4 regions of the Bradyrhizobium sp. 62 genome follow, and region 2 is predicted to be linked to each of the others. Evidence: predicted binding sites of a transcription regulator. Region 2 holds the regulator's gene; each other region holds the start of a gene.
The links. The regulator PhoB, encoded in region 2, activates phosphate uptake and scavenging genes when phosphate is short. The targets are predictions, from matches to a motif close to TGTCATNNANCTGTCAT.
Positions count from the first base shown of each region.

Region 1: the regulator PhoB is predicted to act here: its motif matches at 2,269-2,285, upstream of IVB47_RS11680 (RNA degradosome polyphosphate kinase).
Region 3: the regulator PhoB is predicted to act here: its motif matches at 1,858-1,874, upstream of IVB47_RS07490 (YbhN family protein).
Region 4: the regulator PhoB is predicted to act here: its motif matches at 1,985-2,001, upstream of IVB47_RS11305 (DUF47 domain-containing protein).

Region 1 is NZ_JADPIT010000015.1:274,721-280,628, reverse strand. It holds gene purM (phosphoribosylformylglycinamidine cyclo-ligase) at 1-761, opposite strand, end outside; gene IVB47_RS11690 (CDP-alcohol phosphatidyltransferase family protein) at 917-1,459, shown strand; gene IVB47_RS11685 (DnaA/Hda family protein) at 1,553-2,230, shown strand; gene IVB47_RS11680 (RNA degradosome polyphosphate kinase) at 2,359-4,551, shown strand; gene ppx (exopolyphosphatase) at 4,567-5,908, shown strand, end outside.
Region 2 is NZ_JADPIT010000016.1:275,105-281,012, reverse strand. It holds gene pstA (phosphate ABC transporter permease PstA) at 1-754, shown strand, start outside; gene pstB (phosphate ABC transporter ATP-binding protein PstB) at 751-1,572, shown strand; gene phoU (phosphate signaling complex protein PhoU) at 1,583-2,299, shown strand; gene phoB (phosphate regulon transcriptional regulator PhoB) at 2,323-3,030, shown strand; gene IVB47_RS20325 (GcrA family cell cycle regulator) at 3,278-3,790, opposite strand; gene IVB47_RS20320 (aspartate aminotransferase family protein) at 4,246-5,448, shown strand; gene argF (ornithine carbamoyltransferase) at 5,448-5,908, shown strand, end outside.
Region 3 is NZ_JADPIT010000011.1:161,308-167,215, reverse strand. It holds gene IVB47_RS07500 (MFS transporter) at 1-962, opposite strand, end outside; gene IVB47_RS07495 (ferritin-like domain-containing protein) at 1,122-1,628, opposite strand; gene IVB47_RS07490 (YbhN family protein) at 2,055-3,137, shown strand; gene IVB47_RS07485 (hypothetical protein) at 3,292-5,244, shown strand; gene IVB47_RS07480 (S8 family serine peptidase) at 5,389-5,908, shown strand, end outside.
Region 4 is NZ_JADPIT010000015.1:195,818-201,725, forward strand. It holds gene IVB47_RS11295 (branched-chain amino acid ABC transporter permease) at 54-917, shown strand; gene IVB47_RS11300 (branched-chain amino acid ABC transporter permease) at 919-1,887, shown strand; gene IVB47_RS11305 (DUF47 domain-containing protein) at 2,046-2,690, shown strand; gene IVB47_RS11310 (inorganic phosphate transporter) at 2,707-3,714, shown strand; gene sugE (quaternary ammonium compound efflux SMR transporter SugE) at 3,707-4,021, opposite strand; gene IVB47_RS11320 (peptide chain release factor 3) at 4,183-5,802, shown strand.

The DNA of each region.
Region 1 (5,908 bases), on a different contig from region 2:
GTGATGTGGGCAAGCCCCTTCACCGCGCCGGTCTCGCGGATCGCGCGCAGGCAGGATTTGACATAGAGCCGCGTCGGCGTCAGCAGCGCGCCGCCGAGCGTCATGACAGGCGCAAACGGCGCCTGCGCCCCGAAGCCGAGGCCGGATTGTTCCACGATCTTGCGCACCAGCGAGAAACCGTTGGAGTGCACACCCGACGAGGCGAGCCCGATCACGGCATCGCCGGCGGCGATATCCTTGCGCGGCAAGAGCGTGCCCCGCTCCGCGGCGCCGACGGCAAAGCCGCCGAGGTCGTAGTCGCCGTCCTTGTAGAGGCCGGGCATCTCGGCCGTCTCGCCGCCGATCAGGGCGCAGCCGGATTCGCGGCAGCCTTCGGCGACACCGGCGACGATCGATGCGGTCGCCTCCGGATCGAGCTTGCCGCAGGCAAAATAGTCCAGGAAGAACAGCGGCTCGGCGCCCTGCACCACGAGGTCGTTGACACTCATGGCGACGAGGTCGATGCCGATCCCGCCATGCAGGCCGGTCTCGATCGCGATCTTGACCTTGGTGCCAACGCCATCGGTCGCGGCCACCAGGATGGGATCCTTGAAACCGGCCGCCTTGAGGTCGAACAGGCCGCCGAATCCGCCGATTTCGGCGTCGGCGCCGGCCCGCGCGGTTGCGCGCACCATTGGCTTGATCAGGTCGACCAGGCGGTTGCCCGCGTCGATATCGACGCCTGAATCGGCGTAAGTGAGGCCGTTTTTGCGGTCGGTCATGCCCGATTTCCAGTGGGTTTGCGGCTGGTTACGTCGAATTCCGGGGACGCGCAATGGCTCGCATGGCGCGCCTCCGTATACTATGTAGAGATATCAACCGGTTCAGCCTCCAAAGGGCCGAATTCGAGGTCAGGCCGGGTGCCGGGAAGCGCCGTGTGAGTATACCGAACATCATTACTTTGGGCCGCATCATGCTGGTCCCGATCATCGTCTGGGCCATCGTGTCGAGCCAAATGGAGGTGGCGTTCGCCGTCTTCCTGATCGCCGGGATCAGCGACGCGGTCGACGGCTTCCTTGCCAAGCGCTTCAACATGACGAGCGAGCTCGGCGCCTTGCTCGACCCGCTCGCCGACAAGGCGCTGCTGGTTTCGATCTACATGGCCTTGGGCATCTGGGGCGCGATTCCGCGCTGGATCGTCATCCTAGTGGTCTCGCGCGACATCATGATCGTCGCCGCCGTGATCATATCGTGGCTGTTCGATCGCCCTGTGGAGATGAAGCCCTCGAAGGTATCCAAGCTCAATACTGTGGCCCAGGTGGCGTTCGCAGCGCTGGTGCTGGCCGCCCTCGCCTTCGGCTTCAAAGCCGGTCCTTATGATATCATCCTGATGGGCCTCGTAACGGTCTTCACGCTCTCCTCCGTGTCGCTCTATCTCGTTGAGTGGTTGCGGCACATGAGCACGATCGAGGCCAAGTGAGTTGGGAAGCGGCCCCGTAAAAGGCCAACTCCCGCTCGATGAAGTCGCATCTCGTCAAACGAAGCCGGCACGCCGGCATGGAGCAAAGCAAGCGTGCCAGGCCGCGTTCATCCCCGACAATTGGCGTTTTCGCTTCCGCATGCGGAGAGCCTGAGCCGGGACAATTTCCTCGAAGGCCCCGTTAATGCCGCCGGTCTTGCCCTCATCGACGCCTGGCCGGAATGGCCGAACCGGATCATGTGGCTGGCCGGCCCGGAAGGAAGCGGCAAGAGCCATCTCGCCGCGATCTGGGCCGAGGCTTCAGGCGCCCGCTCGACCACGGCCAATGGGCTGACCGCCGAAGCCGTCCCGGCTGCGCTCGCCACCGGCGCGCTGGTGGTCGAGGACCCCAAGGCCAGGGAATTCGATGAGCGCGCCCTGTTCCATCTGATGAATCTGGCCCGCGAGGACGGCGCCTACGTCCTCTTCACCGGACGCGAGGCGCCCGCTTCTCTCGAGATCGAGCTTGCCGACCTGCGCTCGCGGCTCCGCGCCGTCCCTGTTATCTCGCTGCTGCCGCCTGACGATCAGCTCTTCCGCGGCCTGATCGTCAAATTCTGCGCCGACCGCCAGCTCGCGGTGGACGAGAGCGTGGTCAGCTACCTCGCCACTCGCCTGGAGCGGTCCTCGGCCGCCGCCCGACGGGCTGTCGACCTGCTGGACACCGAGGCCCTGCGCCTTGGCCGTCCCGTCACCCGGGCCCTGGCAGCCGAGCTGCTCCGTGATGTCTGACCAAGGCGGCTTGACGCGGCCGGGCGGCGGAACATCAATGTCATCGAAACGTCATCGCTCTAACACATGCTCCCGCGGGTTTTGCGCGTAAGTCGCAAATTGGGGCGAACTGGATGGATCGACTTCTGATGGACTCTGCGCAAGCTGTTGAAGTTAAAGAAAAAGCCCCGGAAGCCGAAGGCCCGCCGGCGATCGCATCGAGCCCCGAGCGGTTCATCAATCGCGAGCTGTCCTGGCTGCACTTCAACCGCCGCGTCCTGGAGGAATCGGTCAATCCCAGCCACCCCATGCTGGAGCGGGTGCGATTCCTGTCGATTTCAGCGAATAACCTCGACGAGTTCTTCATGGTCCGCGTCGCCGGCATTAAGGCCCAGGTGCGCGAGGGCATTGCCGAGCGCAGCCCCGACGGTCTGACCCCGTCCGAGCAGCTCGCGCTCATCAACCGGACCGTCTCGCAGCTTGCGTCCGACCAGCAGGCAATCTGGCGCGACCTGCGCGGCACGCTCGCCGACGAGGGCATCGTGCTGGTCGAGGGCAAGGAAGTCACCAAGGCGGAACGAACCTGGATCGAGGACTACTTCCTCAGCAACGTGTTCCCGCTGCTGACGCCGCTCGCGATCGACCCGGCCCACCCCTTCCCGTTCATTCCGAGCCTCGGCTTCACCATCGCGCTCCAGCTCACGCGCGCCGCCGACGGCAAGCAGATGAACGCGTTGATCCGCATGCCCGGCAAGATCGACCGCTTCATCCGCCTGCCGGCCGAGGGCAAGGTCGTCCGGCTGATCTCCCTGGAGCAGGCCACCGCTCTGTTCATCAACCGCCTGTTCCCCGGCTACAATCTGCACGGCCAGGGCGCATTCCGCGTCCTCCGCGACTCCGAACTCGAAATCGAGGAAGAGGCCGAGGATCTCGTCCGCCTGTTCGAGACGGCGCTGAAGCGCCGTCGCCGCGGCTCCGTGATCCGACTCGAGATCGACGCCAAGATGCCGGAACAGCTGCGCAGCTTCGTGCAGCACGCGCTGTCGACCGCCGACGACGAGGTGTTCCTGGTCGACGGCGTGCTCGCCATGAACGAGCTCTCGCAGCTCACCCGCCTCGACCGGCCCGACCTGGAATTCACCCCTTATGTGCCGCGCCATCCCGAGCGCGTGCGCGAGCAAGGCGGCGACATCTTCGCTGCGATCCGACAGAAGGACCTCGTCGTCCATCACCCCTACGAATCCTTCGACGTCGTGGTGCAGTTTCTCCAGCAGGCCACGCGCGACCCCGACGTCGTCGCCATCAAGCAGACGCTCTACCGCACCTCCAGCAACTCGCCGATCGTGCGTGCGCTCGTGGAAGCCGCCGAAGCCGGCAAATCCGTCACCGCGCTGATCGAGCTGAAGGCCCGCTTCGACGAGGAAGCCAACATCCGCTGGGCGCGCGACCTCGAACGCGCCGGCGTGCAGGTCGTCTACGGCTTCCTCGAACTGAAGACGCACGCGAAACTCTCGATGGTGGTGCGCCGCGAGGGCGGCAGCCTCACGACCTACGTCCACACCGGCACCGGCAATTACCACCCAGTGACCGCGCGCATCTACACCGACCTCTCCTACTTCACCTCGGAGCCGACCATCGGCCGCGACGCCGCGCGCGTGTTCAACTTCATCACCGGCTACGCCGCGCCGAGCGATCTGGAAAAGATGGCGGTCTCGCCGCTGACCTTGCGCAAGCGCATCATCGAGCACATCCAGGGCGAGACCGCGCATGCGCGGCACGGCCGGCCTGGTGCGATCTGGATGAAAATGAACGCGCTGGTCGACCCCGACATCATCGACGCGCTCTACGAGGCCTCACAGGCCGGCGTGCAGGTCGAACTCGTGGTGCGCGGTATCTGCTGCCTGCGACCCGGCATTCCCGGACTGTCGGAGAACATTCGCGTCAAGTCGATCATCGGACGATTCCTCGAACACGGCCGAATCTACTGCTTCGGCATGGGCCAGGGCCTGCCGAGCGCGAAAGCGGCTGTGTATATCTCCTCGGCGGACATGATGCCGCGCAACCTCGACCGCCGCGTCGAGGTGCTGTGTCCGCTGCAAAATCCCACGGTGCATCAGCAGGTTCTCGAACAGATCATGGTCGCGAATCTCAAGGACAATGAACAGAGCTGGCAATTGTTGCCGGACGGGTCCTCAACGCGTATGAAGACCGCGAAGGGCGAGGAGCCTTTCAACGTCCACAACTACTTCATGACAAATCCGAGTCTGTCTGGCCGTGGTAAGTCGCTCAAGGAATCCTCGCCGCGCCGCCTCACGCGCCGTAATGAACGTCATCAATCCTGATCCGGGATCGTCGACGTGAAGCGGCCGCGCAAGCGCGGCTCGAGCGTCGCCGTCATCGACATCGGCTCCAACTCGGTCCGTCTCGTCGTCTACGAGGGACCGACGCGGAGCCTCATTCCGATCTTCAACGAGAAGACGCTGTGCGGGCTCGGCCGCGAGGTGCAGAGCACCGGCTTGCTTGCGCCCGACGCCGTCGACAAGGCGCTGACCTCGCTCAAGCGCTTCCGTGCGCTGTGCCGGGTGATGCAGGTCGGACGGGTGTTTGCGATTGCGACCGCCGCCTGCCGCGACGCCTCCAACGGCGCCGACTTCATCGCGAAAGCCGAGCGCATCTGCGCGGTGAAGATCGAGATCCTGTCGGGCCCGCGCGAGGCGCGGCTGTCGGCGCTCGGCGTGATCTCCGGCATTCACCATCCCGACGGCATCGTAGGCGACCTCGGCGGCGGCTCGCTCGAACTGATCGATGTGCGCAAAAACACCGTGCGCAGCGGCGTGACGCTGCCACTCGGCGGCCTCGCACTGCAGGACCTCGCGCATAAATCCCTGAAACGCGCCGACCGCATCGTGCGCGAAGCGCTCGACGGGGTGCCACAGCTCAAGGCAGGGAGCGGCCGCAGCTTCTACGCCGTCGGCGGCACCTGGCGCGCGCTTGCGCGCATCCACATCATCCAGAGCGGCTATCCGCTCCAGGTGATGCACGGCTATTCGATTTCAGCGGCCGAGGCGCTCGATTTTTCGCGTCGTCTTCGCCGGCTTGCGGCCGCCGGCATGCTCGCCGACATCGAGATCGTCGCCGATGCCCGGCGCCCGCTCCTCACCTATGCCGCACTGGTGCTCGAGCACATCATCCGGGTGGCGAAGCCGAAGACCATCGTGTTCTCGACCTTCGGCGTGCGCGAGGGCCTGCTGCACGAGAAGCTGCCGGAGTCCGAACGCAACAAGGACGGGCTGATCTGCGCGGCCGAGGAGCTGAACCAGCTGCTGTCGCGTTCGGCCAAGCACGCGCGCGAGTTGATCGCCTGGACCGACCGCCTCGCCCGCGTGGTGAAGCTGCGCGAGACCGAGGAGGACCGCCGCCTGCGCCACGCCGCGTGCCTGCTGTCCGACATCGGCTGGCGCGTGCATCCCGACCATCGCGGCGAGCAGACGCTGAGCCTCGTCGTCAACGGCAATTTCGGCGCGATCACCCACACCGAGCGCGCCTTCGTCGGCCTGTCCGTGTTCTATCGCTATGCGGGGCTCAGCGAGGAGAACCAGCCGCCGGTCGCCATGCAGGAGCTTCTGACGCCGGCGCAGCTCGAACGCGCCCGCCTGCTGGGCGCGGCCTTCCGCGTCGCGCATCTGATCTCGGCGGCGC
Region 2 (5,908 bases):
GCTGATCCTGATTACGCTGCTCTACAACGGACTGGCCGGACTCAATGTCCAGCTGTTCACCGAGAACACGCCGCCACCGGGATCGAACGAGGGCGGACTGCTCAACGCCATCGTCGGCTCGCTGATCATGACCGTGATCGGCGTCGGCATCGGCGCGCCGCTCGGCATGTTCGCCGGCACCTATCTCGCCGAGTACGGCCGCAATGACCGGCTGACCTCGGTGATCCGCTTCATCAACGACATCCTGCTCTCGGCACCCTCGATCATCATCGGCCTGTTCATCTACGGCGCGGTGGTGGTGCCGATGCGCGGCTTCTCGGCGATCGCGGGCTCGCTCGCGCTCGCGGTCATCGTGATCCCGGTGGTGCTGCGCACGACCGAGGACATGCTGCTGCTGGTGCCGAACGCGTTGCGCGAGGCGGCCTCGGCGCTCGGCCTGCCGCGTTCGCTGGTGATCAAGCGGATCGCTTATCGCGCTGCCCGTTCGGGCCTCATCACCGGCGTGCTGCTCGCGACCGCCCGCGTCGCCGGTGAAACCGCGCCGCTGCTGTTCACCGCGCTGTCGAACCAGTTCTTCAGCCTCGGCCTGAACAAGACGATGGCAAACCTGCCGGTGACCATCAACAACTTCGTGCAGAGCCCCTATGCCTATTGGAAGCAGCTGGCCTGGAGCGGCGCGCTGCTCATCACCCTGACCGTTCTTGCCCTTAATATTTTCGCGCGCATCCTTGGCGCCGAGAGGACCGCAAAATGAGTGATCTTTCCGTATCGATGAGCGCGTCAGGTGGACTGCCGCACGCGGCAGTGCTGCCGGAGGCGCCCCCCAAGGTGACCGTGCGCAACCTGAACTTCTATTACGGCGAGCACCACGCGCTGAAAAACATCAACCTGACGCTCGGCGCCAACCGCGTCACGGCGTTCATCGGTCCGTCAGGCTGCGGCAAGTCGACCCTGCTGCGCATCTTCAACCGGATGTACGACCTCTATCCCGGTCAGCGCGCCACCGGTCAGCTCATGCTCGACCAGACCAACATCCTCGACGGCAAGCTGGACCTCAATCTGCTGCGCGCCCGCGTCGGCATGGTGTTCCAGAAACCGACGCCGTTCCCGATGACGATCTACGAGAACATCGCGTTCGGCATCCGTCTTTATGAGAAGATCTCGAAGTCCGAAATGGACGGCCGCGTCGAGAAGGCGCTGCGCGGCGGCGCGCTGTGGAACGAAGTCAAGGACAAGCTCAACGCCTCCGGCCTGTCGCTCTCCGGCGGCCAGCAGCAGCGCCTCTGCATCGCCCGCACCGTCGCGGTGCGGCCCGAGGTGATCCTGTTCGACGAACCCTGTTCGGCGCTCGACCCGATCTCGACCGCCAAGGTCGAGGAGCTGATCCAGGAGCTGTCCGAGGATTACACGATCGCGATCGTCACCCACAACATGCAGCAGGCGGCGCGCGTCTCCGACAAGACCGCCTTCATGTATCTCGGCGAGTTGATCGAGTTCGACGACACCAGCAAGATCTTCACGTCGCCGTCCGACCGGCGCACGCAGGATTACATCACCGGCCGGTTCGGCTAGGAGACGCGACATGGGTTCTGAACATACCGCAAAGGCCTTCGACACCGACCTCCAGGAACTCACGCGCCTGGTCGCCGAGATGGGTGGCATCGCCGAGCGCATGATCGTCGAGTCCGTCGACGCATTGATCCGCCGCGACGTCCCGCTCGGCCAGCGCGTCGTCGCCATCGACACTGAACTCGACGCGCTGCAGAAGCGCATCGAGGAACGCGCGGTGCTCACCATCGCCCGGCGCCAGCCAATGGCGGTCGATCTGCGCGAGATCGTCGGCGCCATGCGCGTCGCGACCGATCTCGAGCGCATCGGCGACCTCGCCAAGAACATGGGCAAGCGCGTTGCGGCGCTGGAGACGGACTTCCATCCGCTCAAGCTGTTCCGCGGCCTCGAGCACATGACCGACCTCGTGCAGCAGCAGGTCAAGTCGGTGCTGGACGCCTATGCCGCGCATGATTTGCCGGCGGCGATGGCGGTGTGGAAGGGTGACGAGGAAGTCGACGCCATCTGCACCTCGCTGTTCCGCGAGCTCCTTACCTACATGATGGAGGATCCGCGCAACATCTCGTTCTGTATTCACCTGATGTTCTGCGCCAAGAACATCGAGCGGATCGGCGACCACGCCACCAACATCGCCGAGACCGTGTTCTACATGATCGAGGGCCAGGCGATCACCGACAAGCGGCCGAAGGGCGACATGACGACCTTCGCCAGCACGGTACCGAACACCTGAAGACTTAAGGGAGCGACGACCCGATGGGCGCACGCATTATGGTGGTTGAGGACGAGGAAGCCCTGACCGAGCTTCTCCGCTACAACCTCGAAGGCGACGGCTATGACGTCGAGACGGTGATGCGCGGCGACGACGCCGACACCCGCCTCAAGGAGCACATCCCCGATCTGATCGTGCTCGACTGGATGCTGCCGGGCCTGTCAGGCATCGAACTGTGCCGGCGGCTTCGCACCCGTCCCGAGACCAAGCAGCTCCCGATTATCATGCTCACCGCGCGCGGCGAGGAGAGCGAGCGGGTGCGGGGTCTTGCGACCGGCGCCGACGATTACATCGTCAAGCCATTCTCGGTGCCGGAGCTGCTGGCGCGCGTGAAAGGCCTGCTGCGGCGCGCAAGCCCCGAGCGGCTCGCCACCGTCCTTGCTTTTGGCGACATCGAGCTCGACCGCGACAAGCGCCGCGTGGCGCGCTCGGGCCGGCCGATCGATCTCGGTCCGACCGAATATCGCCTGCTGGAGTTCTTCCTGGAGCACCCGGGACGGGTGTTCTCGCGCGAGCAACTGCTCGACAGCGTCTGGGGCCGCGACATCTATATCGACGAGCGCACCGTCGACGTGCATATCGGCCGCCTGCGCAAGCTGCTCAATCTCGGCCGCGAGCAGGACCCGATCCGCACCGTCCGCGGCGCTGGTTACGCGCTGGATGATCGGTTTGCCAAGGCGGAGCAGGTGTAGGGTTGCAGCCTTGTTTGTTGGCAAGCTGTCCCCGAATTCTTCGACGTCGCCACGGACAAGCGAGCGAAGCGAGCGCTGATCCGGGACCCATAACCACCGAACGTGGTTTGGCGAAGACTCGGAATGACTCCTTTCGCGCAACAACTGCGCGCTCGGAATATGGGTCCCGGTCTCCGTGCGCAATTGCGCACTAGGCCGGGACGAGACTGAAATCGTTGAGCCGTCTTCGCGCGGGGACTTGCGGTAATTAGCGCGGCCCCGGCTTCACCGGTGCACGCCGCCGATCCGACGCCGGCTGGTACGCGACGCGCGAGTGCTGGGCGCAATAGGGCAGGCCGGACAGCGCCCGTCCACCGCAGAAGAAGAAGTCCGGGCTCGAGGGATCGCCGACCGGCCAGTGGCAGGTCGCCTCGTTCAATTCCAGCAGTGACAGCCGCTGGCTCATCGGCACCACGTTGTCATAGGTGACCGGATCCGGCTCAGCCTCGACCTCGAAGGCCTGCGCCAGCGCGGTGTTGCCGCGCGAGATCGGGCGGCTCACCCGCATCATGTGCTGCGCGGGGCGCGCCTTGCGCGGCCGCGGCGCTGCCGACGAAGGGCTCTTGGCGCGGCCCGAGAGGCCGAGCCTGTGCACTTTGCCGATCACGGCATTGCGGGTCACATTGCCGAGCTCCGCCGCGATCTGGCTGGCCGAAAGTCCGGCCTCCCAGAGCTTTTTCAGCTGCTCGACGCGATCATCGGACCAGGTCAAAACCGTCATTGCACCCTTTCCCTCGCTGCGCGCCAGCCATCCTGGGGCCTCGCAGCGAATGCCTAAGCCTTCAAAAACCCGTGCCGCCAGAATCCCTTAAGGCTCGCCGGGCGCGTCTTGAACGCCCGAACGTTTACGCCGGTACATAAGGACTTAAAGATCAGAACCACTGCACGAGATGTCGTATCTGACAATCCAAACGCTACAATATGGCGTGACTCCCGCGCAAGAGTCCGCCGACTCGCTTCCACATGTTCCGTGACTAAATCCCGCAAAATCGGCACCGCAAGACTACGGATTCAGCGTTTCGCGAGGCTTTCCGGGCGGCATTGACACCCGTTTCACCAAGCCTAAGATAGTCGCACGTGCCGCCCGCAAGAGGCGGCACGTTTCGTTTTCCGGGCCGGTCGATGGTGCGTTGCGCAATGCACGCTCACACCGTCCGCAACATTCAAGTGACCGTCATGACTAACAGCGCAGCGCCGCATTTGCTCCCCGTTTTCGCCAGGTCCGACCTCGGTTTCGAGCGTGGCGAAGGCTGCTGGCTGATCGCGACCAATGGCGAGCGCTATCTCGATTTCACCTCCGGGGTGGCGGTGAATGCGCTCGGCCATGCCCATCCGGCGCTGGTCGCGGCGTTGCAGGAGCAGGCCACGAAGCTCTGGCACATGTCGAACCTGTTCCAGAGCCCGGACGGCGAAAAGCTCGCCGCGCGCCTGTGCAATGAAAGTTTTGCGGATTTCGTGTTCTTCTGCAATTCCGGCGCCGAAGCGCTGGAATGCGTGATCAAGGTCGTGCGCCGTTATCACGCCGCGAAGGGCCATCCAGACCGTTATCGCATGATCACCTTCGAAGGCGCCTTCCATGGCCGCACGCTGGCGACGCTGGCCGCGACGGGTTCGGCAAAATATCTCGAAGGTTTCGGTCCCCCGATGGAGGGCTTCGACCAGGTTGCGCATGGCGATCTCGACGCGGTGAAAAAGGCGATCGGTCCGCAGACCGCCGGCATCCTGATCGAGCCGATCCAGGGCGAGGGCGGTGTGCGTTCGGCAACGCCCGCCTTCCTGAGGGCGTTGCGCCAGCTCTGCGACGAGAAGGGTCTGTTGCTCGCCTTCGACGAGGTGCAAACCGGCATGGGCCGCACTGGCGATCTGTTCGCGTACCGCCGCCTTGGCGTCGAACCCGACGTGATGTCGCTGGCCAAGGCGCTCGGCGGCGGCTTCCCGATCGGCGCGTGCCTTGCGACCGCGGAAGCGGCGTCCGGCATGACACCGGGCTCGCACGGCTCGACCTTCGGCGGCAATCCGCTCGCGATCGCGGCTGCGAACGCCGTGCTCGACGTCATGCTCAAGCCCGGCTTCTTCGACCACGTGCAGAGGATGTCGCTGTTGCTGAAGCAGAAGCTCGCTTCCGTGATCGACCGCCACTCTGATGTCGTCAGCGAAGTGCGCGGCGAGGGCCTCCTGATCGGCATCAAGGCCGTGGTGCCTTCGGGCGATCTCGTTGCCGCCTTGCGCGCCGAAAAGCTGCTCACCGTCGGTGCCGGCGACAATGTCGTGCGTTTCCTGCCGCCTTTGATCGTCACCGAAGCCGAGATCGAGGACAGCGTCGGGCGGCTCGAGCGCGCCTGCACCGCGTTATCCGGCAACAAGCGGGCGGCAAGCTGATGAGCAAGTCGCTCGATAATACACCCAAGAAAACACCGAAGCACTTCCTCGATATCAACGAGCTGCCGCTGTCGGAGCTCAAGCGCATGCTCGCCGCGTCCTCCGCGATGAAGGCGAAGCAGAAGGCGCATCAGCCGGTCAGGCCGCTCGAAGGCAAGACGCTGGCGATGATCTTCGAGCGCCCCTCGACGCGGACGCGGGTGTCTTTCGATGTCGCCATGCGCCAGCTCGGCGGCGAGCCCATCATGCTCACCGGCGCCGAGATGCAGCTCGGCCGCGGCGAGACCATCGCCGACACCGCGCGCGTGCTGTCGCGCTATGTCGACGCCATCATGATCCGAATCCTCAATCACGATGCCCTGCTGGAGCTTGCGGCGAACGCCACCGTTCCCGTCATCAACGGCCTGACGCGGCGCTCGCATCCCTGCCAGGTGATGGCCGACCTCATGACCTACGAGGA
Region 3 (5,908 bases), on a different contig from region 2:
AAGGCGAGACCGGTCCACCATGCCGACAGCCCGTTGATCCTCTGGAAATACAGGCTGAGCACGAAGATCAGGCCGTAGATCGCGATGTTGACGAGCAGGCCGACGAGCGAGGTCAGCGCGAACAGCCGGTGGCTGAACAGCGACAGCGGCAACATCGGCTGTGCCGCACGGCTCTCGCGCCAGACGAAGAGCGCGGCGAGAATTGCGGCTGCGACGAAGGCCGCGACCACGGCTGGATGGTCCCAGCCAAGCGCGCCACCTTCGATGATCGCGCCGGCGAGCGCCCCCAGCGCACCAATTGCCGCGAGCTGGCCCGGCAGATCGATCTCGCGCGAGCGCGCCCGCGTGGTTTCGCTGGCGTAACGCCAGCTCAGCCACAGGCCAATGAGTCCGACCGGCAGATTGACCAGGAAGATCGCGCGCCAGCCGACCAGCGTGATCAGCGCGCCGCCGACGAAGGGGCCGGCAGTGAGCGCGAGGCTCGCACCGGCGGCCCAGATTGCAACGGCGCGGCCGCGCTCGCGGTCGTCCGGATAGGCATGATTGAGCAGGGCAAGAGAGTTCGGCACCAGGATCGCCGCCGCCAGGCCCTGGACCAGCCGCGCCCCAATCAGCACGGTCGCATTGGGCGACAACGCGCAGGCGAGCGAGGCCGCAGTGAAGATGGCGAATCCCGCCATGAAGACGCGCTTGGCGCCGATGCGGTCGCCGAGCGCGCCGGCCGTCAGGATGAACGCGGCAAACGCAATGGTGTAGGCGCTGACCACCCATTGCAGCTCGGCGACGCCGCCTCCGAGCGTCCTGCCCATTGCATCGAGCGCGGTGTTGACGATGGTGACGTCAAGCTGCACCACGCCATAACCAAGGCTCATCGCGGCAAGGGTGAGGGATGTCGCAAGGCGCGAGCCGGCACGCGGCGTGCCGGTTCCGAAGGCTTCGTATTTGACGGTGCTTACTCGCATGCTGCCATCTCGGTTGCAGCCCCATGCGAACGATACGCTTCCAACCCGCCGTCATATTACGACAACGATCGAATGATGAATGCATGATGGATATGTGATGCGCGAGCGTCGCGCGAACGGCCGCGCGACGCTCTGTCCTGATCCAGGCCGCGCCTTGCCCTAGCTCGCCGCGCGCAGGTTCACCTTGCTCTCGGCGAGCGTGGTCAGCTTCTTGTCGGTCGCTTTCTCTTCTTCCAACGTCTTGGCGAGCACGTTGGCGCAGTCGTTGCGGCCGAGTTGCTTGGCCCAGGCGATCAGGCTGCCGTAGCGGACGATCTCGTAATGCTCCGCCGCCTGTGCAGCGTTGATCAGCGCGGCGTCGAGCACCGCCTTGTCGGCGACTTCGCCGGCGGTCTCGTCGGCTTCCTCGATGATGCCGTCGATCGCCGGGCAATCGACCGCCTTCACCTGCGCACCGTGCATCTTGAACACTTCCTCAAGGCGCTTCACGTGCTCTCTGGTTTCTTCGAGGTGCGTCAAAAAGCCCTGCTTCAGCTGCGGATCGGTCGCTTTATCCGCCATTTTCGGCAGAGCCTTGGTGAGCTGCTGCTCGGCGTAATAGATGTCCTGGAGCTGATGCACGAACAGGTCGTTCATGGTTTTGATGTCTTTTGTGAACAATCCCATCGGTCCGATCCTCTCGGGTTGTGGGAACACGGAGGCGCCGGCTTGCAGGAGAAGCCGGTGATTCCGCCATGTTCGATTGCTGATGCGGCACTAACCAGCGCAGGGCATCGTCGTTCCAAAAAAGCCCGCATCCCTTGCGCTGGAACAATGTTGGCCGTGCAGGATCTGAGACCATGTCACGGACGGACGCGACCGATCCCACGACTCATATGCTTAACGCGCGTCCGATGTGAACCGCGTATGACAAAGTGGCTGGTCCAAGCTGGTCCAAGGCAGAACCTATCCTTGTCAAGGGCTGCACAAGTCACTGTTTTTGCCTTAAATGAGCTACATCATGCCTAGCGATCCAAGCCCACATCGGGCACTGATCGCATCTGACCGGCCAATGTCTGGCCTGGTCGGTCTTGCCCCCCGCCGGGAGGATGAATGCACGGACTGCTGACCGCGCTGAAGCGCGGCTTCAAGAGATGGATCGGCTGGCGGCGACTCGGCGTTGCGGCGAGCGTCTTCATCATTGCGTTCGCGATCACCACGCTGGTACGGACGCTCAAGGGCATCGACACCGGGGTCATCCTGACCGCGTTGACCGAGATCCCCCGCGGTAACATCGGGCTGGCGGCGATCTGCGTATGCTTCGCGTTCTGTACGCTGACCTTCTACGATTTTTTTGCACTGCGAACGATCGGCAAGAAGCACGTGCCCTATCGCATCGCAGCGCTCTCCAGCTTCACATCGTATTCGATCGGCCACAATATCGGCGCCACCGTCTTCACCGGCGGCGCGATCCGCTTCCGGATCTATTCGGATTACGGGCTGAATGCGATCGATGTCGCAAAAATCTGCTTCCTGTCGGGCCTGACCTTCTGGCTCGGTAACATCTTCGTGCTCTCGATCGGCATGGCCATCCATCCGGATGCCGCCTCCTACATGGATCAGCTGCCGTCGTCGATCAACCGGCTGATTGCGCTCGGCGGCCTCGCCTCGATCGGCGCGTATCTGGTCTGGCTGTGCATGGGCGAGAAGCGCCGCGAGCTGGGCCAGAAGGGCTGGAAGGTGGTGCTGCCGTCAGCGCCGCTGACGCTGGTGCAGATCCTGATCGGCGTCGTCGATCTCGGATTCTGCGCGCTGGCGATGTATCTTCTGGTGCCGGCCACGCCGCAGATCGACTTCCTGTCGCTCTCGGTGGTGTTCATTTTGGCGACATTGCTCGGCTTTGCCAGCCACGCCCCCGGTTCGCTCGGCGTGTTCGACGCCGCCATGCTGGTGGCGCTGCCGGAGTTCGGCCGCGAGCAGCTTCTGGCCACGCTCCTTGTCTTCCGCATTCTCTATTTCGTGATCCCGTTCGGACTGGCCATCTCCATCATGGGCACACGCGAGCTCTGGATGAATGTGGTGGAGCCCTGGCAGGAGCGCCGAAGGCTGGCGGAGGCCTGCGCGCAGGCCAACCTGCCCAAGCAGGTGGCAGCGATTGAGCGCGAGCGGTCGCTGCGGCAGGCCAGCAAGCGCTGAGCATGATGCGGAAAAGTGCGAAGCGGTTTTCCGGAAAGATCATGCTCCAACGATAGTCCGCTAGACGCCGGCCAGCAAAACCGTCAGACCGATGTTGCAGGCGGAGAGCAGCTCTCTTATTTCCGCCTCAACTTTGCCGTTGAAAATGCGGGCCATGATCCCTGTATCCCTTCGCCGTTTCCTCGCTGGTGCCCTGCTGCTCGCCGGGCTCCTCACCGCCCTGCCGCTGGAGCGGGCGGCCGCGCAGGACGCGGGCGCCATGCAGATCAGCTGGGAGGTGCGCAACCGCTTCAGGCTGTTCCGCGAAGAGCGCGACTTCCTGCTCCATGTCGAGAACGCACGTAACCGCAGCATCCTCGCCGCCGAGCAATCGCTGGAGCTCCAGAGCGAGGGCCGCGGCTGGGCCCGGAACATGGTAAACCGGCTCTGCATCGACCTCCAGGGCCGGGTCAACCAGCCCTGCACCCGCGACAACACGAAGGAAAACTACCTCACCCCCCTCGACCATCCCGTCACCGTGCGTCTCGCCGGCGCGGTGCCGGTCGGCGCCACCTGCGCCTGGTCGTTCGACGACGGCGACGGGCCGCAACAATCCACCTTCGACTGCGCCGAGCCGATCAATCTGCGGGTCCGCTACGGCAAGCAGACGGTCGCGACCGTCGACGTCTCCTCCGGCTCCGATCCGACCCAGCGGGTCCAGACCGAGATCCAGGTCCGCGACATCTTCGTCGCTGGCCTCGGAGACAGCATCGCCTCGGGCGAAGGCAATCCAGACCGGCCGCTGGCGCTGTCGGACGAAGGTTTTTGCTTCCGCTCCTATCTCGGCACCGCCGGCGCGCAGTATTACCGGCCAAGCCGTGCCGGCTTCAAGGGCGGCCGCGCCTGCGAAGCGCCGGATACGCTTGCCAACTGGCAGCGCTACAGCGCGCTCTGGTTCAACTCGCCCTGCCATCGATCGCTCTACAGCTACCAGGCCCGCACCGCGCTGGCGCTCGCGGTACGCTACACCCACGTCGCGGTGACGTTTCTGCCGCTCGCCTGCACTGGCGCCAGCATCAGCGACGGGCTGCTCGGCTCGCAGCGTGCCCGTGAATGCCCGCCCGGCAAGACCGGCGTCTGCAACATCAGCGTGAACGCACAGGTCGCCGAGCTGCGCGAGGCGCTCACCGCTGCCAGGAAACGGCAGCCAGAGCGCACGCTCGACCTCGTGCTGCTCTCGGTCGGCGCCAACGACGTCTATTTCTCCGGCCTCGTCGCCGACGTGATCGTCGAGACCGCAACCGAGCGCGCGATATTCCGGCGCTCCGGCGTGATGGCCAGCGTCGATGATTCCCGAGATGCGCTGGCGCGCGAACTGCCGCAGAATTTCGTCAAGCTACGCGAGGCGCTGAAGCCGCTGGTCGGTGGCGACCTCTCGCATGTGGTCTACGTCTCCTACGCCAACCCGGCGCTCGCCGATGGCGGCGTGCCTTGCCGCGGCGGCCGCGCCGGCTTCGACATCCATCCGTCCTTCAACGCCGATCCGCAGCGCCTCGCCCGCGTGTCGACCTTCGTCGACACCGAATTCCTGCCGCAGCTGAAGGGGCTCGCTACCTGCACCCGCGGCGCGCTGTGCCGCGATCCCGAGGCCGACCGCATGACCTTCGTGGATTCGCATCAGGCGGCGTTCGCCGATCACGGCTTCTGCGCGCATTCGGGCAACGATCCCGAATTCGACCGCACCTGCTTTGCCGAGAACGGCCAGAGCTTCAATCCTGACATCGTGAGCGCGGCGAGCCAGCCGATGCTGTGCGGCCGCGGCGCCTCCGAATTCCGGGCCTATCTGCCGCGCGCGCGCTGGATCCGCGACGCCAATGACAGCTATTTCGCCGCGATGACCTATCCGCAAGGCTTGCCCGCAGCAAGCCAGCCGACCGACATCCACGACGCGACTTGGGGCGTGCTCTCCGCCGTCTATGGCGGCGCCGTGCATCCGAGCGCCGAAGGCCACGCCGCGATGGCGGACGCGGCACTGCCGGCCGCAAGCGCCGTGCTGGGGCTGGATGCGGCACCGCCGGGCGTGACACGCGGGCTGCTCGCGCCGCTGCTGCCGGCGGCGCAGCAGTAGGCACCCTGCGCCAAAATGGCGCAGGCGACCTCTCCGGCCTAAATTGAATGCACGACTTCGCCAATGCACGCTAAAGTTGGGCGCAGGGGCTTGGGTCAGACCAAATGCTCGCACGCCCGCCTACGTCACACGGAGGAAGCTGCCTTGGCGAAGCGATCAGCGAGAGGTCCGGCCAAGAAGCGACCGCGAGGTCCCACGCAGCGTAGCAGATCGGCGACCCAAGCTTCGCGAGGCCGGGATCAGGAATCACCGCGTCTGTCCGAGGACACTTGGCGAAGCCTCATTTTCAGGACATTTGGTCACCAGCGCTTCACGCAAGACAGCCCCATCCTGCCGGACGTGTGGCTGGCCTACGCCAAGGCCGACAAGGGGGTGCGCGTCGACATCATCCTAACTCCCAAGACGGGACACGCGCCCGGTGCCATTGCGCAGTCGCTTGAGCAGCGATTGCTGCGCTATCACAGGAACTCCGGCAGAACGACCAGCACGCTCAAAAGCGAGACGATGATCGCGTACAGCAGGTCCTCGGTCGTAGCCAAGCTGACATTTGCAGAGCTGATGCGCGTCGTCATTCCCATGACGAACTGGTGGCGTGACCTTCCCATGCAATTGCGTTCTTTCCAGGAGGTCGAAGAGCGGCTGTCGCAACTGGAAACGCAGCGAA
Region 4 (5,908 bases), on a different contig from region 2:
TCAGGTCTGCGGGCGACTTTCAGGGAACGCCGAAGGGACCGGGTGCGGGATCGATGCAGGCTCTTTACGCTCAGCTACTGGTGGGACTGATCAACGGCTCGTTCTACGCGCTGCTCAGTCTCGGGCTTGCCGTGATCTTCGGCATGCTCAACATCATCAATTTCGCCCATGGCGCGCTCTATATGATGGGCGCGTTCGTCGCCTACTTCCTGCTGAACCTCGGCGGCATCAACTATTGGTGGGCGTTGCTGTTTGCACCGATCATTGTCGGCATCTTCGGCATGATTCTGGAGCGGACCATGCTGCAATGGCTGACCGGGCTCGATCATCTCTACGGCCTGCTACTGACCTTCGGCATTGCGCTGATCGTGCAGGGCGTGTTCCAGAACTATTTCGGCTCCTCCGGCCTGCCTTACGCCATTCCGGACCAGCTCAAGGGCGGCATGAATCTCGGCTTCATGTTCCTGCCGGTCTATCGCGGCTGGGTCGTCATCTTCTCGCTGGTGGTCTGCATCGCGACCTGGTTCCTGATCGAGAAGACCCGGCTCGGCGCCTATTTGCGCGCCGCCACCGAAAACCCGACGCTGGTGCGCGCCTTCGGCGTCAACGTTCCGCGCATGATCACGTTGACCTACGGGCTCGGTGTCGGCCTTGCCGCGCTCGCCGGCGTGCTGTCGGCGCCGATCAACCAGGTGCGACCGCTGATGGGCGCCGACCTCATCATCGTGGTGTTCGCGGTGGTGGTGATCGGCGGCATGGGATCGATCATGGGCTCCATCATCACCGGCTTCGCGCTCGGTGTGATCGAGGGCCTGACCAAGTATTTCTACCCCGAGGCCTCCAACACCGTCGTGTTCGTGCTGATGGTGCTGGTGCTCTTGGTGAAGCCAACGGGATTGACGGGAAGGGCGGCCTGACATGACAGCCTTGACGGACGACACGCTGCCGGTAACCCCGCGCGCGATCCGCGACGAGATGATCGTCTTCGTGGTGATGGCGCTGCTGCTGGCTTCGGTGCCATTCACGGGGGTCTACCCGTTCTTCGTGATGCAGGCGCTGTGCTTCGCGCTGCTCGCCTGCGCCTTCAACCTGCTGATCGGCTATGGCGGTTTGCTGTCCTTCGGCCATGCGATGTTCCTGGGCACGGCCGGCTATTGCAGCGCGCATGCGCTGAAGGTGTGGGCGTTGCCGCCGGAGCTCGGCATCCTCGTCGGCGTCGCCGGTGCCTTCGTGCTCTCGCTCATCACGGGCTATATCTCGATCCGCCGCCAGGGCATCTATTTCTCGATGATCACGCTGGCGCTGTCGCAGCTTCTGTACTTCATCTACCTCCAGGCCCCGTTCACCCATGGTGAAGACGGCATCCAGGGCATTCCGCAGGGACGCATGTTCGGCGTCTTCGATCTGACCAAGCCGACCGTGCTCTACTACGTGGTTCTGGTAGGCTTCCTCGCCGGCTTCCTGCTGATCTTCCGCATCATCAACTCGCCGTTCGGCGAAGTCCTCAAGGCGATCCGCGAGAACGAGCCGCGCGCGATCTCGCTGGGTTACCGCACCGATCAGTACAAGTTCCTGGCTTTCGTGCTGTCGGGCACGCTGGCCGGCTTTGCCGGTGCGCTGAAAGTCTTCGTGGCACAAAACGCCTCGCTCACCGACGTGCACTGGTCGATGTCGGGCGAAGTCGTGCTGATGACGCTGGTCGGCGGACTCGGAACCGTGTTCGGTCCCGTGGTCGGTGCCTTCGTGATCATCGCCATGCAGCAATATCTGGCGGGGTTCGGCCAATGGGTGACCGTGATCCAGGGCTCGATCTTCGTGATCTGCGTGCTCACCTTCCGCCGCGGCGTCATCGGCGAAATCGCGCATTACTTCCGGCGGTCGCTGTAAGTCATTGATATAATGGAAGATGTGTTGACGCGCGAAAGCGGTGGATGATCCGGCTCCACGGGCGTGAGGTGGCACGCGCGTGGATCGAAAATGGTCTATGACAGTTTCATGACGGCCCGCTCGGGCCAGGCCATAATCCAACCGGTAGTCTCTCTCCCATGATGCGATTGTTTCGCGCTTTCCTGCCCAAGGAAGAACGGTTCTTCGACCTGTTCGACCGCCACGCCCAGACCGTGATCCAGGGCTCGATCGCGCTCCAGAGCATGCTCAACGGGGGTGAGGAGACGCCGGTCTATTGCCAGCGCGTCAATCAGTTCGAGAACGATGCCGACAACATCACCCGTGAGGTGCTGACCGCGGTGCGCCGCACCTTCATCACCCCGTTCGACCGCGGCGACATCAAGAACCTGATCACCTCGATGGATGACGCCATCGACCAGATGCAGCAGACCGCCAAGGCCGTGATGCTGTTCGAGGTCCGCAGCTTCGAGCCGCCGATGCGGGAGATCGGCGGGCTTCTGATCGAATGCGCCAATCTGGTCGGTCGCGCGCTGCCGCTGATGCAGAAGATCGGCCAGAACGTGGCCATGCTGACCGCGATCACGGAAGAGCTGGGCAAGCTGGAAGGCCGCGTCGACGATCTCCATGATATCGGGCTGAAGGAACTGTTCCTCAAGCATCGCAACGGCAACGCGATGGATTTCATCGTCGGCGCGGAGATCTACGACCATCTCGAGAAGGTCGCCGACCGCTTCGACGACGTCGCGAACGAGATCAACAGCATCGTCATCGAGCAAGTTTAGGGCAGGGGACCGCGCCGTGGATGTTGCGTTGGGTCTTCCCGTCCTGGTCGGACTGATCGCCGTCGCGCTGCTGTTCGACTTCCTGAACGGCCTGCACGACGCCGCCAATTCGATCGCGACCATCGTCTCGACCCGCGTGCTGCGGCCGCAATACGCGGTGTTCTGGGCCGCGTTCTTCAATTTCGTCGCCTTCATGGTGTTCGGGCTGCACGTCGCCCAGACCATCGGCACCGGCATCATCGATCCCGCGATCGTGGATGCCCAGGTGATCTTCGCTGCGCTGGTCGGCGCCATCGTCTGGAACCTGGTGACATGGGCGCTCGGCATCCCATCGTCCTCGTCGCACGCATTGATCGGGGGCTTGTTTGGTGCCGGCGTGGCCAAAGCGGGCCTTTCGGCGGTGGTCTGGAGCGGATTGTCCAAGACGGTGATCGCCATCGTGCTGTCTCCGCTCGTCGGCTTTCTGCTCGCGATGGTGCTGGTTGCGATCGTCTCCTGGGCCTCCGTGCGCTCCACGCCCTTTGCCGTGGATCGCGCCTTCCGCATCCTGCAATTCGCCTCCGCCTCGCTCTATTCGCTCGGCCACGGCGGCAACGACGCGCAGAAGACCATGGGCATCATCGCCGTGCTGCTCTATTCGCAGGGCCAGCTCGGCGGCGAATTCTTCGTCCCCTTCTGGGTGGTGCTTTCGTGCCAGGCCGCAATGGCGATGGGGACGCTGATGGGCGGCTGGCGCATCGTTCGGACCATGGGCCTGCGCATCACCAAGCTGACCCCGATGCAGGGCTTTTGCGCCGAGACCGGCGGTGCCGCGACCCTGTTCATGGCGACCTTCCTCGGCGTTCCCGTCTCGACCACCCACACTATCACCGGCGCCATCGTCGGTGTCGGCGCCGCCCGGCGCCTCTCGGCGGTGCGCTGGAACGTCGCCAGCTCGATCGTCTATGCCTGGGTGATCACGATGCCGGCCTCGGCCATCGTCGCCGCGCTGAGCTGGTGGGCGGTCAAGATCTTCGTCAGGTAACCAGCTTCAGCCCGACAATCCCGGCGACGATCAGCCCGATGCTGGCGAGGCGGAACGCGGTGGCCGGCTCGCCGAACAGGATGATCCCAAGTGTCGCGGTACCGACCGCGCCGATACCGGTCCAGACGGCATAAGCGGTTCCAATCGGCAGCGATTTGAGGGCGAGCCCGAGCAGGATGATGCTGCCGGCCATGGCGCCGAGCGTGAGGACCGACGGAACGAGCTTGCTGAAACCCTCGGTATATTTGAGGCCGATCGCCCAGGAGATCTCCAGCAGACCGGCGACGAACAGGATGCTCCAGGCCATGACGACCCTCCATTCAAGGCAGGGTCGTCCCCGCGACTGGTGTGCTGATGGAAAGGGAAGGTCGTCCCTCCCAACCAAGCGGATATGGGACTGGTCGGAAGGCTCCGCAATCACCAGATGAGGCTTGATCAGGCTCATTTTCCCTGCCAAACGCTGCCGCAATGTCCGACATCGCCACCACAGCCGAATCGACGGCCCGTTCCTCGCTTGCCGCTGAAGTGTCGCGGCGGCGTACCTTTGCGATCATCTCGCATCCGGACGCCGGCAAGACCACGCTGACCGAAAAGCTGCTGCTGTTCGGCGGCGCCATCAATCTGGCCGGGCAGGTCAAGGCCAAAGGCGAGCGGCGCAACACGCGTTCGGACTGGATGAAGATCGAGCGCGAGCGCGGCATCTCGGTCGTGACATCGGTTATGACCTTCGAGTTCGAGGGCCTCGTGTTCAACCTGCTGGACACCCCGGGCCACGAGGACTTTTCGGAAGACACCTATCGCACGCTCACGGCGGTCGATTCCGCCGTCATGGTGATCGACGCCGCCAAGGGCATCGAGGCGCGCACCCGAAAGCTGTTCGAGGTGTGTCGTCTTCGCGACATCCCGATCATCACCTTTATCAACAAGATGGATCGCGAGAGCCGTGACGTGTTCGAGCTCCTCGACGAGATCGAGAAGACGCTGGCGCTCGATACCACGCCGATGACCTGGCCTGTCGGCCGCGGCCGCGAGTTCCTCGGCACCTATGATGTCGTCAATGGCGGCGTGCGCTTGCTCGAAGGCGGCGGCGCCAAGACCGGCGCGGCGCAGCAGATCGAGATCGCCGAGCTCGCCAAGCTCAACGCCAATCTCGACGTGTCGGCGGTCAAGGACGAGCTCGAGCTCGTCACCGCGGCTTCAAAACCGTTCGAGCTCGAAGCGTTTCGCGAGGGCCATCTGACGCCGGTTTATTTCGGCAGCGCGCTCCGCAATTTCGGCGTCGGCGACCTGCTGCAAGGGCTCGGCAAGTTCGCGCCCGAGCCGCGCGCGCAGGAGAGCGACCAGCGCAAGGTCGAAGCCACCGACCCGCGCATGAGCGCCTTCGTGTTCAAGATCCAGGCCAATATGGATCCCAACCACCGCGACCGCATCGCCTTCGCCCGCCTGTGCTCCGGCAAGCTGAGCCGCGGGATGAAGGCGAAGCTCGTGCGCACCGGCAAGAGCATGCCGCTGTCCAGCCCGCAATTCTTCTTCGCGCAGGACCGTTCGGTTGCGGACGAGGCTTATGCGGGCGACGTCGTCGGGATTCCCAATCACGGCACGCTGCGGATCGGCGATACGCTGACCGACGGTGAGGATTTCAACTTCGTCGGCGTGCCGAGCTTTGCGCCGGAAATCGTCCGCCGCGTGCGTCTTACGGATGCGATGAAAGCGAAGAAGCTGAAGGAAGCGCTTCAGCAGATGTCGGAAGAGGGCGTGGTGCAGGTGTTCCGCCCGCGCGACGGCGCGCCCGCGTTGGTTGGCGTCGTCGGCGCACTGCAGCTCGACGTGCTCAAGGCGCGGCTGGATGCGGAATATTCGCTGCCGGTCGAATTCGAGGTCAGCGAGTTCCAGCTTGCACGCTGGGTCTCCTCGGAGGACCGCAAGAAGCTCGATACGTTCATCGCTGCCAACACCTCGAGCATTGCCGACGATGTCGACGGCGATCCCGTCTATCTGGCGCGGAACGAGTTCTATCTCGGCTACACAAGGGAACGGGCCGAGGGCATCGAGTTCACCAACGTCAAGGACGTCAAGAAGAAGGGGTAGGCGCGTTCCGTCCGCTCCTCACGCTCCGCTGTCATGCCCCGCGAAAGCGAGGCATCCAGTACGCCGCAGCCTCTCGGCTCAATCACAAACGTCTCGGAGTACTGGG